DNA from 3 places in the Streptomyces sp. ICC4 genome. Region 1 is predicted to be linked to each of the others. Evidence: riboswitches for the same ligand, from Rfam matches in the RefSeq annotation. Region 1 holds a riboswitch; each other region holds the start of a gene.
What was found. Region 1 has a riboswitch for thiamine pyrophosphate ahead of thiO (glycine oxidase ThiO). Riboswitches for the same ligand answer to the same signal wherever they lie in the genome.

Region 1 (4,619 bases):
TGGCCAGGTCGGCGGCGGCGCCGCCGGGGTCGGAGGCCTCGGTCAGGGCGCGTACGACCACGACGCGGGAGGCTCCGGCGTCGAGCACCTCGTCCAGGTTCGCCGCGTCGATCCCGCCGATGGCGAACCACGGCCGGGCCTGCGCGAGCGAGGCCGCGTGGCGCACGAGGCCGAGTCCGGGGGCGTGGCGGCCGGGCTTCGTGGGGGTGGGCCAGCAGGGGCCGGTGCAGAAGTAGTCGACGCCGGGCTCGGCGGCGGCCGCGTCGACCTCGGCCTCGGAGTGGCAGGAGCGGCCGATGAGGACCTCGCCGCCGAGGATGGCGCGGGCGGCGGGCACGGGGATGTCGCCCTGCCCGAGGTGCAGCACGTCGGAGCCGATGGCGTGCGCGACGTCGGCGCGGTCGTTGACGGCGAGCAGCCTGCCGTGGCGGCGGGCCGCGTCGGCGAAGACCTGGAGGTGCTCCAGCTCCTCGCCCGCCTCCATGCCCTTGTCGCGGAGCTGGACGATGTCGACGCCGCCGGCGAGCACGGCGTCGAGGAACTGGGGGAGGTCGCCCTGCCGCTTGCGGGCGTCCGTGCACAGGTAGAGCCGGGCATCGGACAACTGGGCGGCGATGGCGGACATGGGTACCCCCGGGTGGTGTGTCGTACGAACGCGGTGCGCGGACCCGGTGGGGGCCCGCGCACCGCGCGTGGCGTCGTGCCGCGTGTACGGCTGCTGGTTGCTGCGGAATCAGGTCAGATGGCGAGCGCCTGAGCGCGACGCTTCACCTCCGTGCCGCGATTCTCGCTCAGCGCCTGCACCGGGGTGCCGGGCAGGGTGTCGTCGACGGTGAACAGCCACTCCAGGATCTCCGTGTCGGTGAACCGGTCGTCGCGGAGCACGGTCAGCAGGCCGACCAGGCCCTTGACGATCTTGTCCCCGTCGATGAAGGCGGCGGGTACCTGGAGGGAGCGGTTCTCGCCGCGGCGCACCGCGAGCAGCTGACCTTCCTTGACCAGCTGGCGAACCTTGGTCACTTCGATGTCGAGCATCTCCGCGATGTCGGGGAGGTACAGCCAGGCGGGAACAAGGGCATCGATCTTTGCGTCAATCTCGGTCACGGGCACAAGCCTGCCATCTCGGACTCGCTGCCGGTACCCGGGCGGCCCCGTCCGGGGGTCCGCCGGGGGTCCGCCCGGGTCCGCCGGGGGGCCGGCGCCCCTTTCCCCGCCCGCTCCCCGGCACCCCGCCCGCCCGTTTCCGCTACGGCTGGAGCACCGTCGACTTCAGCGCGACCGCCGGGTCGGCGACCTTCGCCGGGTCCACCCGCGCGCCCGACTCGACGAGGCGGCGGCCCTGGGCCAGGTCGCGGGGGCGGCCCACCGCGAGGACGGCGACCAGCCGGCCCTCGCGCAGCCAGCACACGGACCAGGTGGCGGCGGCCGGGTCGCCGCGCCACAGCAGCGTGTCCGCGGCGCCGTGGTGGCCGGCGTACTGCACGAACCGGCCGAACTGCTCGGACCAGAAGTACGGCACCGGGTCGTAGCTCTGCTCGCCGGCCGGCGGCTCGGCCGGGTCCGCACCGGCCGGGTCCGCACCGGCGGGGGCCGCGGCCATGATGTTCGCCGCCACCGCCCGCGGCCCCTGCAGCGCGTTGTCCCAGTGGTGCACGAGCAGCCGCTCCCCGTACCGCCCGGAGGGGAACGACGCGCAGTCCCCCACGGCGTACACCCCGGGCACCGAGGTGCGCAGGTGCTCGTCGGCGACGACCGCCCCGTCCGGGCCCAGCTCGACCCCCGAACCCGCCAGCCAGTCCGTCGCGGGCCGGGCGCCGATGCCCACCACGACCGCGCCGGCCGGCAGTTCCCGCCCGTCCGCCAGCAGCACGCGGCCCGCCTCGACGGAGGCCACCCGCGCGCCCGTCAGCAGCGCGGCGCCCGCCTCGGCGTACCAGCGGCCCATCGGCTCGGCGACCTCCGCCGGCAGCGCGCCCGCCAGGACCCGCTCGGCCGCCTCGACCACGGTCACCTCGCAGCCGGCCTCGCGGGCGGCCGTGGCGAACTCCGCGCCGATCCAGCCCGCGCCGACCACCACCACGGCGGAACCCGCCGCGAGCACGGGCCGCAGCCTGGCCGCGTCGTCCAGGGTGCGCAGCAGGTGCACGCCCGGGACGCCCTCCGCTCCGGGCAGGGTCAGCGGCCGCGCGCCCGTCGCCAGTACGAGGGCCCCGTACGGGACCGGGCCCGCGCCGGTGTCCACCTCGTGCGCGGCGGCCCGCAGGCCGGTGACCTCGACGCCGAGGCGCAGCTCGATGTCCAGCCCTTCGAAGTCGACGTCGAAGGCCGAGTCCTCGGCCTTGCCGAGGAGCACCGCCTTGGACAGCGGCGGCCGGTCGTAGGGCTGGTGGGGTTCGGCGCCCAGCAGGGTGACGGGGCCGGTCCAGCCCTGTTCCCGGAGGGCGACCGCGGTCTGGACGCCGGCCATGCCGGCGCCTACGACGACGACGCCGCGTCGCACGTGTTCCGTCTGTTGCGTCTGCTCGCTCACACGGCCCAGCCTAATCATCTGACGGTCCGTCAGGAATAGGGGGCGGGGACCGGGTGCGGACGGACCGCCCGCCCCGGCAGCGGGGAGGCAGCCTTACCCGCCGTCGGGCTCGGCGTTACTCTGGCACCGAACCTATCGCGGGAGTCCGGGCGCACCGGGCTGAGAGGGAGGCTGGCCGGCCTCCGACCGTACGAACCTGATCCGGGTCATGCCGGCGAAGGGAGGGGCTGGACGCCCATGCATTCATCCAGGAAGAGCCGGAGTCCCGGCTACGACGTCCTCGTCATCGGGGGCGGCATCATCGGCCTGGTCACCGCCTGGCGGGCGGCCCGGAGCGGGCTGCGCACCGCACTGGCCGATCCGGCGCCCGGCGGCGGCGCCGCCCGGGTCGCGGCGGGCATGCTCGCCGCCGTCACCGAGCTGCACTACGGCGAGGAGACGCTGCTCGGGCTGAACGTGGCCTCCGCCGCGCGCTACCCGGATTTCGCCGCCGAACTCGCCGAGGCCAGCGGCGGCATGGACATCGGCTACCGGGCCTGCGGCACCCTCGCCGTGGCCCTCGACGCCGACGACCGCCTCCACCTGCGCGAACTGCACGCCCTCCAGCGCCGCTGCGGCCTGGAGTCGCAGTGGCTGACCGGCCGGGAGTGCCGCCGCCTGGAGCCGATGCTGGCCCCGGGCGTACGCGGCGGCCTGCGCGTGGACGGCGACCACCAGGTCGACCCGCGCCGCCTCGCGGCCGCGCTGCTGGCCGCGTGCGAGCGGGCCGGGGTCGCGATCCACCGGGCGAACGCGGCACGGCTGCTGACCGCCGCCGACCGGGCCTCGGGCGCGGTCCTCGACGACGCCGGAGCCACGGAGCTGCTCGCCGACCAGGTGGTGCTGGCCGCGGGCTCGCTCAGCGGGCGCCTGGACGGCGTACCGCCCGAGGTCGTGGCGCCCGTACGGCCGGTGAAGGGCCAGGTGCTGCGGCTCGCGGTACCGCCGGCGTACGCGCCGTTCCTGTCCCGGACGGTACGGGCCGTCGTGCGCGGCAGCCACGTCTACCTGGTGCCGCGCGAGAACGGCGAGCTCGTCGTCGGCGCCACCAGCGAGGAGCTCGGCTGGGACACCACCGTCACCGCGGGCGGGGTCTACGAGCTGCTGCGCGACGCCCACGAGCTGGTCCCCGGCATCACCGAGCTCCCGCTGGTGGAGACCCGGGCGGGGCTGCGGCCCGGCTCGCCGGACAACGCCCCGCTGCTCGGCCCGACCGAGCTGCCGGGCCTGCACCTGGCCACCGGGCACTACCGCAACGGGGTCCTGCTGACCCCGCTGACCGGGGACGTCATGGCGGAACTGCTGACCACCGGCGAACTCCCCGAGATCGCCCGCCCCTTCACCCCCCGTCGTTTCGCCCGCACGCGGCAGGAGTCGTACGCATGACCATTTCCGTCAACGGCGAGCAGCGCGAGATCGCGGCCGGAACCACCCTCGGAGCGGTGGTCGCCACCCTGACCCAGGCCACGAAGGGGGTCGCGGCGGCCCTGAACGAGACCGTGGTGCCGCGCGGCCAGTGGTCCCTCACCTCGGTGCGCGACGGCGACCGCGTCGAGGTCCTCACCGCGGTCCAGGGAGGCTGAGCCCGATGGCCTACCTGCCCGACATGCCCGATGCGCCCGACGACGCCTTCACCCTGGCCGGCCGGACCTTCTCCTCGCGCCTGATCATGGGCACGGGAGGGGCGCCGAGCCTGGACATCCTGGAACGGGCGCTGGTGGCCTCCGGCACCGAGCTCACGACGGTGGCGATGCGCCGGCTGGACCCGACGGTGCAGGGCTCCGTCCTGTCCGTCCTGAACCGGCTCGGGATCGCCGTACTGCCGAACACGGCGGGCTGCTTCACGGCGGGCGAGGCGGTGCTCACCGCCCGGCTGGCCCGCGAGGCCCTCGGCACGGACTGGATCAAGCTGGAGGTCGTCGCGGACGAGCGGACGCTCCTGCCGGACGGGGTGGAACTGCTCGACGCCGCCGAAGTGCTGGTGGACGAGGGCTTCACGGTCCTGCCCTACACGAACGACGACCCGGTGCTCGCGCGCAAGCTGGAGGAC
Region 2 (4,619 bases), 540 kb from region 1:
CGTGCCGACGCGCTGAGTGCTCCGCATTGCCGTTCCCCGCGACCGGCCGTGTGCGCGGCCTGACCAGTCGCGCCCGCCGGTCCGCCCCTTCAACGCTTGCGCCGCCGGCCCCGGCCGCCGCGCTGCGGCCCCGCGGCCGCCGCGGCCGCCGGGCCCGGCGTGCGGTCGGCGGACACCACCAGCGCGGCCAGCGCCGTCGTCACGGGTACCGAGGCGACCAGTCCGATCGAGCCCACGAGGGTCCGTACGATCTCCTCCGCGACCAGCTCGCTGTTGGCCACCGAACCCATACTGCTGTTCGCGATCGAGAACAGCAGGAGGAGCGGCAGCGCCGCGCCCGCATAGGCCAGTACCAAGGTGTTGACCACGGAGGCGATGTGGTCGCGACCGATCCGGATGCCTGCCCGGTACAGGCCTCGCGGACCCATCGAGGGGTCGGCCTGGTGGAGTTCCCAGACCGCGGACGTCTGGGTGACCGTCACGTCGTCGAGTACGCCCAGCGATCCGATGATGACACCCGCAAGCAGCAAACCGCTCATGTCGATGTCGGGGTAGAGCCCGTGGATCAGCCCGGTGTTGTCGTCGGTGTTGCCGCTGAGGACCGCCCAGTCGATGAACAGCGAGCCCAGCAGGCCGATCAGCAGCAGTGAGACGAGGGTGCCGAGGACCGCGACCGAGGTGCGGGCGGTCAGGCCGTGGCACATGTAGAGCGCGATCAACATGATCGCGCTGGCCCCGACCACCGCCACGACCAGCGGGTTCGATCCCTGAAGGATCGCCGGGAGGATGAAGAGGGTCAGTACGGCGAAGCTGACGGCCAGCGCGATGAGCGCGAACAGCCCGCGCATCCGCCCGACGAGGACGACGGCGAGGGCGAAGATGCCGGCCAGTACGGCCATGGGGAGCTTGCGGTTCACGTCGATCACGGAGTACTGGAGGTCCCGCGGCGCGTCCGGCGCGTAGGCGACCACCACTTCCTGGCCGTTCGTCAACTGGCGTGGCGCGCCGGGCTGGACGATCTCGACGAACTCGCGTCCCTTGTCCGGGCCGCTGCCGACCGCGACGGTGGCCTTCTTGCAGTCGCCGGTCTGGGAGGCCACGGCTTCGCGGCCCTCGGGGGTCGAGGTGTCGCCCGTGGCGGGCACCTGTGCCACGTTCACGGATTTGCAGTCGACCTGCTCCAGCGAGACGACCTTGCCCTGCTGGGTCTGCCGGTCGAATCCCACCCCGGTGCGCTCGTGGCCCGGGGCGCCGCCCGGCCACAGCACCGCCATGCCGATCACCACGGCGGTGGCGAAGGGGATCAGCACGGCCGCGATCACCTTCCGCAGGTGCTTCGACACGGGGGCCGCGGGGCCATGGCTGTGGGAGTGTCCGTGGGAGTGCCCCGGCTCCGGGTGCGCGTGGCCGGTGTGACCGGCGGGATCCGAGGGATCTGTGGGCTCGGTGGGGGGATGCGGCGAGGACGTCACCGGCTGATCATCGCAACAGATGAGGGGGCCCACTGTTCAGCACGCCACAGATGACGCTAGCGTGGGGGCTACTTTGCACAACGCGGGAGCTCGGAGCACCGGGCTGAGAGGGCGCTGATCACCGTACGCACATCAGAGATGTGTACGGGAAGAGGCTGCGTCGACCGCCGAACCTGTTACCGGGTAATGCCGGCGTAGGGAGATCAGGTCTCATGACCATTCAGGACGCACGCACGCCTGCCGTCAGCCAGGACGCCGACGGCCAGACCGAGCGCCAGCCCGGCTGGCACAAGGGATACCTGGCGGGCTCCCGGCCCGACATCCGGGTGCCGGTCCGCCAGGTCCACCTCACCAACGGCAAGGACGTGACGCTCTACGACACGTCCGGGCCGTACACCGACCCGCAGACCGAGACCGACGTCCGCCGCGGCCTGGCGCCGCTGCGCGAGAACTGGATCATCGGCCGCGGCGACACCGAGGAGTACGCGGGCCGTCCCGTGCGCCCCGAGGACGACGGCATCAAGCACACCTCGCCGCGCGGTGGCCTCAAGAACCTCGACGCGGTCTTCCCGGGTCGCCCGCGCCAGCCCCGCCGGGGCCGTGGCGGCGCCGCCGTCACGCAGCTCGCGTACGCCCGCCGGGGCGAGATCACCCCGGAGATGGAGTACGTCGCGATCCGCGAGAACGTCTCCCCCGAGGTCGTCCGCGAGGAGATCGCCGCAGGTCGCGCGGTCATGCCGGTGAACGTGAACCACCCCGAGATCGAGCCGATGATCATCGGCAAGCGGTTCCTGGTGAAGGTCAACGCCAACATCGGCAACTCCGCCGTCACCTCCTCGATCGAGGAGGAGGTCGACAAGATGACCTGGGCGACCAAGTGGGGCGCCGACACGGTCATGGACCTCTCGACCGGCCGCAACATCCACACCACCCGCGAGTGGGTGCTGCGCAACTCTCCCGTTCCGATCGGCACCGTGCCGCTGTACCAGGCGCTGGAGAAGGTCGACGGCCGTGCCGAGGACCTGACCTGGGAGATCTACAAGGACACGGTCATCGAGCAGGCCGAGCAGGGCGTCGACTACATGACGGTCCACGCCGGCGTGCTGCTGTCGTACGTGCCGCTGACCGCGCGCCGCAAGACCGGCATCGTCTCGCGCGGCGGTTCGATCATGGCAGCGTGGTGCCTGGCACACCACAAGGAGAACTTCCTCTACACGAACTTCGAGGAGCTCTGCGAGATCCTCGCGACGTACGACGTCACCTACTCGCTGGGTGACGGGCTGCGTCCCGGTTCGATCGCGGACGCCAACGACGCGGCGCAGTTCGCGGAGCTGAAGACGCTGGGCGAGCTGAACACGATCGCCAAGCGGTACAACGTGCAGACGATGATCGAGGGCCCCGGGCACGTCCCGATGCACAAGATCAAGGAGAACATCGACCTTCAGCAGGAGATCTGCGAGGAGGCGCCGTTCTACACGCTCGGCCCGCTGACCACGGACGTCGCGCCCGCCTACGACCACATCACCTCGGGCATCGGCGCCGCGATGATCGCCTGGTGGGGCACCGCGATGCTCTGCTACGTCACGCCCAAGGAGCACCTGGGCCTGCCGAACCGCGACGACGTGAAGACCGGCGTCATCACGTACAAGATCGCGGCGCACGCGGCAGACCTGGCCAAGGGCCACCCGGGCGCCCAGGAGTGGGACGACGCCCTGTCGGACGCGCGGTTCGAGTTCCGCTGGGAGGACCAGTTCAACCTGGCCCTCGACCCGGACACGGCCCGTGAGTTCCACGACGAGACCCTCCCGGCCGAACCGGCGAAGACCGCGCACTTCTGCTCCATGTGCGGTCCGAAGTTCTGCTCGATGAAGATCTCGCAGGACATCCGCCGGCAGCACGGCGGCGACCTCAAGGCCGAGGAGATCCAGGCGGGCATGGCGGAGAAGTCCGCCGAGTTCGCGGCCGCGGGCAACCGCGTGTACCTCCCGCTGGCCGACTGACCCCGTCGGACCGACCGGCCCGCGACCTTCATGGGGGGAGTCGCGGGCCGCTGTCGTTACTGGGGTGCGCCTGTTCGCTGGGCCGCGCGGAGGCGCTCGACCTGCTGGGCGATGAGGTCGGCTGGGAACGATGAGGTTCCGCCCACGTTGAGCGCCGAGAAGGACGCGATGGTGTTGCCCGTCCGCACGACGACGAACGTCTTGTTTCCGGTCCAACCCTCGCCTTCGTAGGTCCGGCAGGAGGAGAGCGACTGCTTGAGATCCGCGAAGCGCCGCTCGGCTCGCCGTTCTTTGAAGGCGACAGCCTTCAGCTGCGCCGGCGTCAGCGGTGCCACCGCCACCGTCCCCTCGGCCGAGGGGACGGGAGACGGTGTCCCAGAAGATCTCGCAGGACATCCGCCGCTCAGCGCGCCCGCTGCTTCTTCAGGATGCAGCGCTCGCCGTGGTCGGGATCGCCGATGTACGTCCACAGCGTCGGGGCCGCGGTCGTGCCGGTCGCCTCGTACTGGGTGCTCGCTTCATCCGGGCCGAAGGCGATGCGCACGGTCGACTGCGGTGGCCCGCCCCCGATCGGTGTGTCCGAGTCCGTGTCCCAGGTGCCTGTGCCCGTCCTGACCGGGGTGGGATCGGATCCGGAACCCGCCCCGCTCTCGGGGTCGGAGTAGTCGCCACAGGCGGATGAGGCACTGAACGTCCCGTCCCCGGCCAGGACGAGGCTGCCGCCCCGTTCGTCCGTCCACACTCCCGCCAGCTCGGCATCGGTCAGCACGACGGCGTCGCCCGGAGCTCCCGGGACCCAAAGCCGTCCCAGGGCGATCAGCGCGACCAGCAGCACCGGCGCGAGGACGGTTGCCAGGACTGCCAGCGCGGCGCAGCCCAAGGCTCCGGTGCAACCACCGATGGCGAGCCACTTGCCGAGTCGCCGGTGCGGGACGGGGCTCCACGGCGCGGTGGGCCGGTGGCCGGCAGTCGACATGGGCTTTCCTCGGTCTTGGCGTCGGCCACGGTTCCGGCCGCCAACGCCATCATCCACGGCCCCCGGCTACGCAGCAGCGGGGGGTCCGTCGATCTGACCTCAGGTCGGGCGGCGCACACGCCGGCCCGCTTTCGACCCGGCACTAGGCGGGTGAGTGCTCCGATGTTTCAC
Region 3 (4,619 bases), 5.8 Mb from region 1:
TCGCAGGCACCGCAGGACTCCTCCCCACCGCCTCACAAGAAGCGTGCGGGGCGGGATCTGCGTGCCGCCATAGGGGTCGGTGTCGGCCTCGGCGCGGTGATCTTCGCTTCGCTGTTCATCGTCAAGGCCGTCTTCGTCGGCGTGGTCGTCGTCGCGGTCGTCGTCGGCCTGTGGGAGCTCACCTCCCGGCTCCAGGAGAAGAAGGGCATCAAGGCCCCGCTGGTCCCGCTCGCGATCGGCGGCGCCGCGATGGTCATCGCGGGGTACGTCCGAGGAGCCGAGGGCGCCTGGGTGGCCATGGCCCTGACGGCCCTGGCGGTCCTGGTCTGGCGGATGACCGAGCCGCCCGAGGACTACCTCAAGGACGTCACCGCCGGGGTCTTCGCGGCGTTCTACGTGCCCTTCCTGGCCACGTTCGTCGCGATGCTGCTCACCGCGGACGACGGGCCGCAGCGCGTGGTCACCTTCCTGGTGCTGACCGTCGTCAGCGACACGGGGGCCTACGCGGTGGGCTGGCGCTTCGGCAAGACCAAGCTCGCCCCGCGCATCAGCCCCGGCAAGACCCGCGAGGGGCTCTTCGGGGCCGTGGCCTTCGCGATGGCCGCCGGCGCGCTGTGCATGGAGTTCCTGATCGACGGGGGCGTCTGGTGGCAGGGCCTGGTGCTGGGCCTCGCCGTCGCGGTCAGCGCCACCCTGGGCGACCTCGGCGAATCCATGATCAAGAGGGACCTCGGGATCAAGGACATGGGCACGCTGCTGCCGGGTCACGGCGGCATCATGGACCGGCTGGACTCGCTGCTCCCGACGGCCCCGGTGGTCTGGCTGCTGCTCGCCGCTTTCGTCGGCACCGGCTGACACGGCCCGGCGGAGCGCCCGGTCGGGGCTTCTCATCGGCGTGTCCCGCCCGGGTGGGCGACGTACGACGAAAGGCCCCGGTCCGGCCCGGGCGGTTACTCTTGATGGGCGCGCTGCTTCTGCGGCGCGCCTTTCGTCTTACAAGGAGTACCTGCCATGGCCCGCCCTGTCCCGGGAGAGCTCACTTTCGTCGCCCCTCGTGGAGTGAAGAAGCCGCCCCGGCACCTCGCCGACCTCACCCCCGAGGAGCGCCGGGAGGCCGTCGCCGCGATCGGCGAGAAGCCGTTCCGGGCCAAGCAGCTCTCCCAGCACTACTTCGCCCGGTACGCGCACGACCCGGCGGAGTGGACCGACATCCCCGCCGCGTCCCGCGAGAAGCTCCAGCAGGAGCTGCTGCCGGACCTGATGAACGTCCTGCGGCACATCTCCTGTGACGACGACACCACCCGCAAGACCCTGTGGAAGCTGCACGACGGCACGCTCGTCGAGTCCGTGCTGATGCGCTACCCCGACCGGGTCACCATGTGCATCTCCTCGCAGGCCGGCTGCGGCATGAACTGCCCGTTCTGCGCCACCGGCCAGGCGGGCCTCGACCGCAACCTGTCCACCGCCGAGATCGTCCACCAGATCGTCGACGGCATGCGCGCCCTGCGCGACGGCGAGGTCCCCGGCGGTCCGGCGCGGCTGTCGAACATCGTCTTCATGGGCATGGGCGAGCCGCTCGCCAACTACAACCGCGTCGTCGGCGCCATCCGCCGCCTCACCGACCCGGAGCCCGACGGCCTGGGCCTGTCCCAGCGCGGGATCACCGTCTCCACCGTCGGCCTGGTCCCGGCCATGCTGCGCTTCGCCGACGAGGGCTTCAAGTGCCGCCTCGCCGTCTCGCTGCACGCGCCGGACGACGAGCTGCGCGACACGCTGGTCCCCGTGAACACCCGCTGGAACGTCCGCGAGGTGCTGGGCGCGGCCTGGGAGTACGCGGAGAAGTCCGGCCGCCGGATCTCCATCGAGTACGCCCTGATCCGCGACATCAACGACCAGGCTTGGCGTGGCGACCTGCTCGGCAGGCTGCTCAAGGGCAAGCGCGTGCACGTCAACCTGATCCCGCTGAACCCGACGCCCGGCTCGAAGTGGACCGCCTCGCGGCCCGAGGACGAGAAGGCCTTCGTGGAGGCCATCGCCCGCCACGGCGTGCCGGTGACCGTGCGCGACACCCGTGGCCAGGAGATCGACGGCGCGTGCGGCCAGCTCGCCGCCTCGGAGCGCTAGTTTTCGCCAGTTGAGGTTTGCATTCGGCCACGGGGTACCCTGTGGCCGAACCAATTTCATATTTCCGACAGGGGAGCGCCACAGCGCTGAGAGTGCGGTATCCGTCACCGCAGACCCTCTGAACCTCGCCCCGGTCATTCGGGGTAGGAAGTTCGGTCACCACTCAAGCTGTTGCGCCCTGCCCGGCGTCCGCTCCACAGAGCGCCGGGCAGGGCCGCGTCTTCTCCTGGACATCCCAGGAGGAATGCACCAATGAGCACCACCAAGAAGATGGCGGGCGTCGCGCTCGCGGCCGCGCTCGGCGTCACCACGCTCAGCGCCTGCGGCGGCGGCGACGCCAAGGACAAGTCCGCGGGCGCGAGCGACGCCCCGAAGTCCAAGACGGTCACCCTCGTCTCGCACGACTCCTTCACAGCGACCGACACGGTCCTGAAGGAGTTCGAGCAGCAGAGCGGCTACACCGTCAAGGTCCTGAAGTCGGGCGACGCGGGCGCCGCGCTGAACCAGGAGATCCTGACCAAGGGCTCCCCGCGCGGCGACGTGTTCTTCGGCGTCGACAACACGCTGCTCTCGCGCGCCCTCGACAACGGCATCTTCACGCCGTACGAGGCCAAGGGGCTGGCCGGGGTGAAGCCCGAGTTCGTGCTCGACAAGGAGCACCGGGTCACCCCGATCGACTCCGGTGACATCTGCGTCAACTACGACAAGGCCTACTTCGCGGACAAGAAGATCGCCCCGCCGCAGACGCTGGACGACCTGATCAAGCCGGAGTACAAGAACCTGCTGGTCACCGAGAACGCGGCGACCTCCTCGCCCGGTCTCGGCTTCCTCCTCGCCTCCGTCGGCAAGTACGGCGACGAGGGCTGGAAGGACTACTGGAGCAAGCTGAAGGCCAACGGCGTCGAGGTCGTCGACGGTTGGGAGCAGGCCTACAACGAGCGCTTCTCCGGCTCGGCGGGCGGCAAGAAGGCCAAGGGCGACCGCCCGCTGGTCGTCTCCTACGCCTCCAGCCCGCCGGTCGAGGTGCTCTACGGCGAGCCGCAGCCGGCCGAGGCCCCGACGGGCGTCGCCACCGGCACGTGCTTCCGCCAGACCGAGTTCGCGGGCCTGCTCAAGGGCGCGAAGAACGAGGAGGGCGGCAAGGCGCTCCTGGACTTCCTGATCTCCAAGAAGTTCCAGGAGGACATGCCGCTGCAGATGTTCGTGAACCCCGTGACCAAGGACGCGACGCTGCCCGAGCTGTTCACCAAGCACGGTGTCGTGATCGAGAAGCCGGAGACGGTCGCCCCCGACGCCATCGCGAAGAACCGCGACCAGTGGGTCAAGGCGTGGACGACGCTCGTCGTGAAGTAGGACGCGTGGCACACGCGGCGCAGGAGAAGGAGACGGAGAAGGAGAGCGGGCGGGCGACCGCCGTCAGGCTCGGCCTGATGGCCGTCCCGCTCCTCTTCTTCGGCCTGTTCTTCGCGTACCCCGTCGCCGCGATCGTCGGGCGCGGGCTCAAGACCGACACCGGCTGGCAGTTCGGCCGGATCGGCGAGGTGCTGGCCCGGCCCGACATCGGCGAGGTGCTCTGGTTCACCACCTGGCAGGCGCTCGCCTCGACGGCGCTCACGCTCCTGATCGCACTCCCCGGCGCGTACGTCTTCGCGCGCTTCGAGTTCCCCGGCAAACAACTGCTGCGGGCGCTCGTCACGGTGCCGTTCGTGCTGCCGACCGTCGTGGTCGGCACCGCGTTCCTCGCGCTCGTGGGGCGCAACGGCCTGCTGGACGAGGTGTGGGGGATCCGCCTCGACACGACCGTGTGGGCGATCTTGCTGGCGCACGTCTTCTTCAACTACGCCGTCGTCATCCGCACGGTCGGCGGCTTGTGGGCGCAGCTGGACCCGCGCCAGGAGGAAGCGGCCCGGGTGCTCGGTGCCGGGCGGTTCGCCGCCTGGCGCCGGGTGACGCTGCCCGCGCTCGGCCCGGCCGTGGCGGCCGCCTCGCTGATGGTGTTCCTGTTCACCTTCACCTCCTTCGGCGTCGTGCAGATCCTGGGAGGGCCCTCGTACTCCACCCTGGAGGTGGAGGTCTACCGGCAGACCGCGCAGCTCCTGGACCTGCCGACGGCGGCCGTGCTGACGATGGTGCAGTTCGCCGCAGTCGGCGCGATCCTCGCCGTGCACGCCTGGACCGTGCGCAAGCGGGAGACCGCGCTGCGGCTCGTCGACCCGGGGCGGACCACGCACCGGCCGCGCGGCTGGGCGCAGCGCGCCCTGCTCGGCGGGGTGCTGCTGACGGTGGCGCTGCTGATCGTGCTCCCGCTCGGCGTGCTCGTGGAACGGTCCCTCGACGCCCCCGGCGGCTACGGGTTCGGCTTCTACCGGGCGCTCCAGGAAGTCGGCGCCGGCGGCGGCACCTTCCTGGTGCCGCCGCTCGAGGCGATCTGGAACTCCCTCCAGTACGCGCTCGCCGCCACCGCCATCGCGCTGCTGATCGGCGGGCTGGCGGCC

Region 2: another riboswitch for thiamine pyrophosphate. It lies ahead of thiC (phosphomethylpyrimidine synthase ThiC); the one in region 1 lies ahead of thiO (glycine oxidase ThiO).
Region 3: another riboswitch for thiamine pyrophosphate. It lies ahead of DRB89_RS29645 (thiamine ABC transporter substrate-binding protein); the one in region 1 lies ahead of thiO (glycine oxidase ThiO).

What each region holds. Positions count from the first base shown of each region.
Region 1 covers NZ_CP030286.1:530,483-535,101, reverse strand. Annotated here, with positions in the region: gene thiE (thiamine phosphate synthase) at 1-625, opposite strand, end outside; gene DRB89_RS02570 (Rv2175c family DNA-binding protein) at 739-1,104, opposite strand; gene DRB89_RS02565 (FAD-dependent oxidoreductase) at 1,247-2,530, opposite strand; TPP riboswitch at 2,658-2,770, shown strand; gene thiO (glycine oxidase ThiO) at 2,768-3,955, shown strand; gene thiS (sulfur carrier protein ThiS) at 3,952-4,152, shown strand; gene DRB89_RS02550 (thiazole synthase) at 4,176-4,619, shown strand, end outside.
Region 2 covers NZ_CP030286.1:1,070,054-1,074,672, reverse strand. Annotated here, with positions in the region: gene DRB89_RS04920 (YibE/F family protein) at 90-1,505, opposite strand; TPP riboswitch at 1,545-1,690, shown strand; gene thiC (phosphomethylpyrimidine synthase ThiC) at 1,685-3,472, shown strand; gene DRB89_RS04910 (hypothetical protein) at 3,529-3,807, opposite strand; gene DRB89_RS04905 (hypothetical protein) at 3,876-4,448, opposite strand; gene DRB89_RS04900 (glycosyltransferase) at 4,591-4,619, opposite strand, start outside.
Region 3 covers NZ_CP030286.1:6,348,639-6,353,257, forward strand. Annotated here, with positions in the region: gene DRB89_RS29635 (phosphatidate cytidylyltransferase) at 1-855, shown strand, start outside; gene rlmN (23S rRNA (adenine(2503)-C(2))-methyltransferase RlmN) at 1,012-2,124, shown strand; TPP riboswitch at 2,184-2,292, shown strand; gene DRB89_RS29645 (thiamine ABC transporter substrate-binding protein) at 2,377-3,477, shown strand; gene DRB89_RS29650 (iron ABC transporter permease) at 3,555-4,619, shown strand, end outside.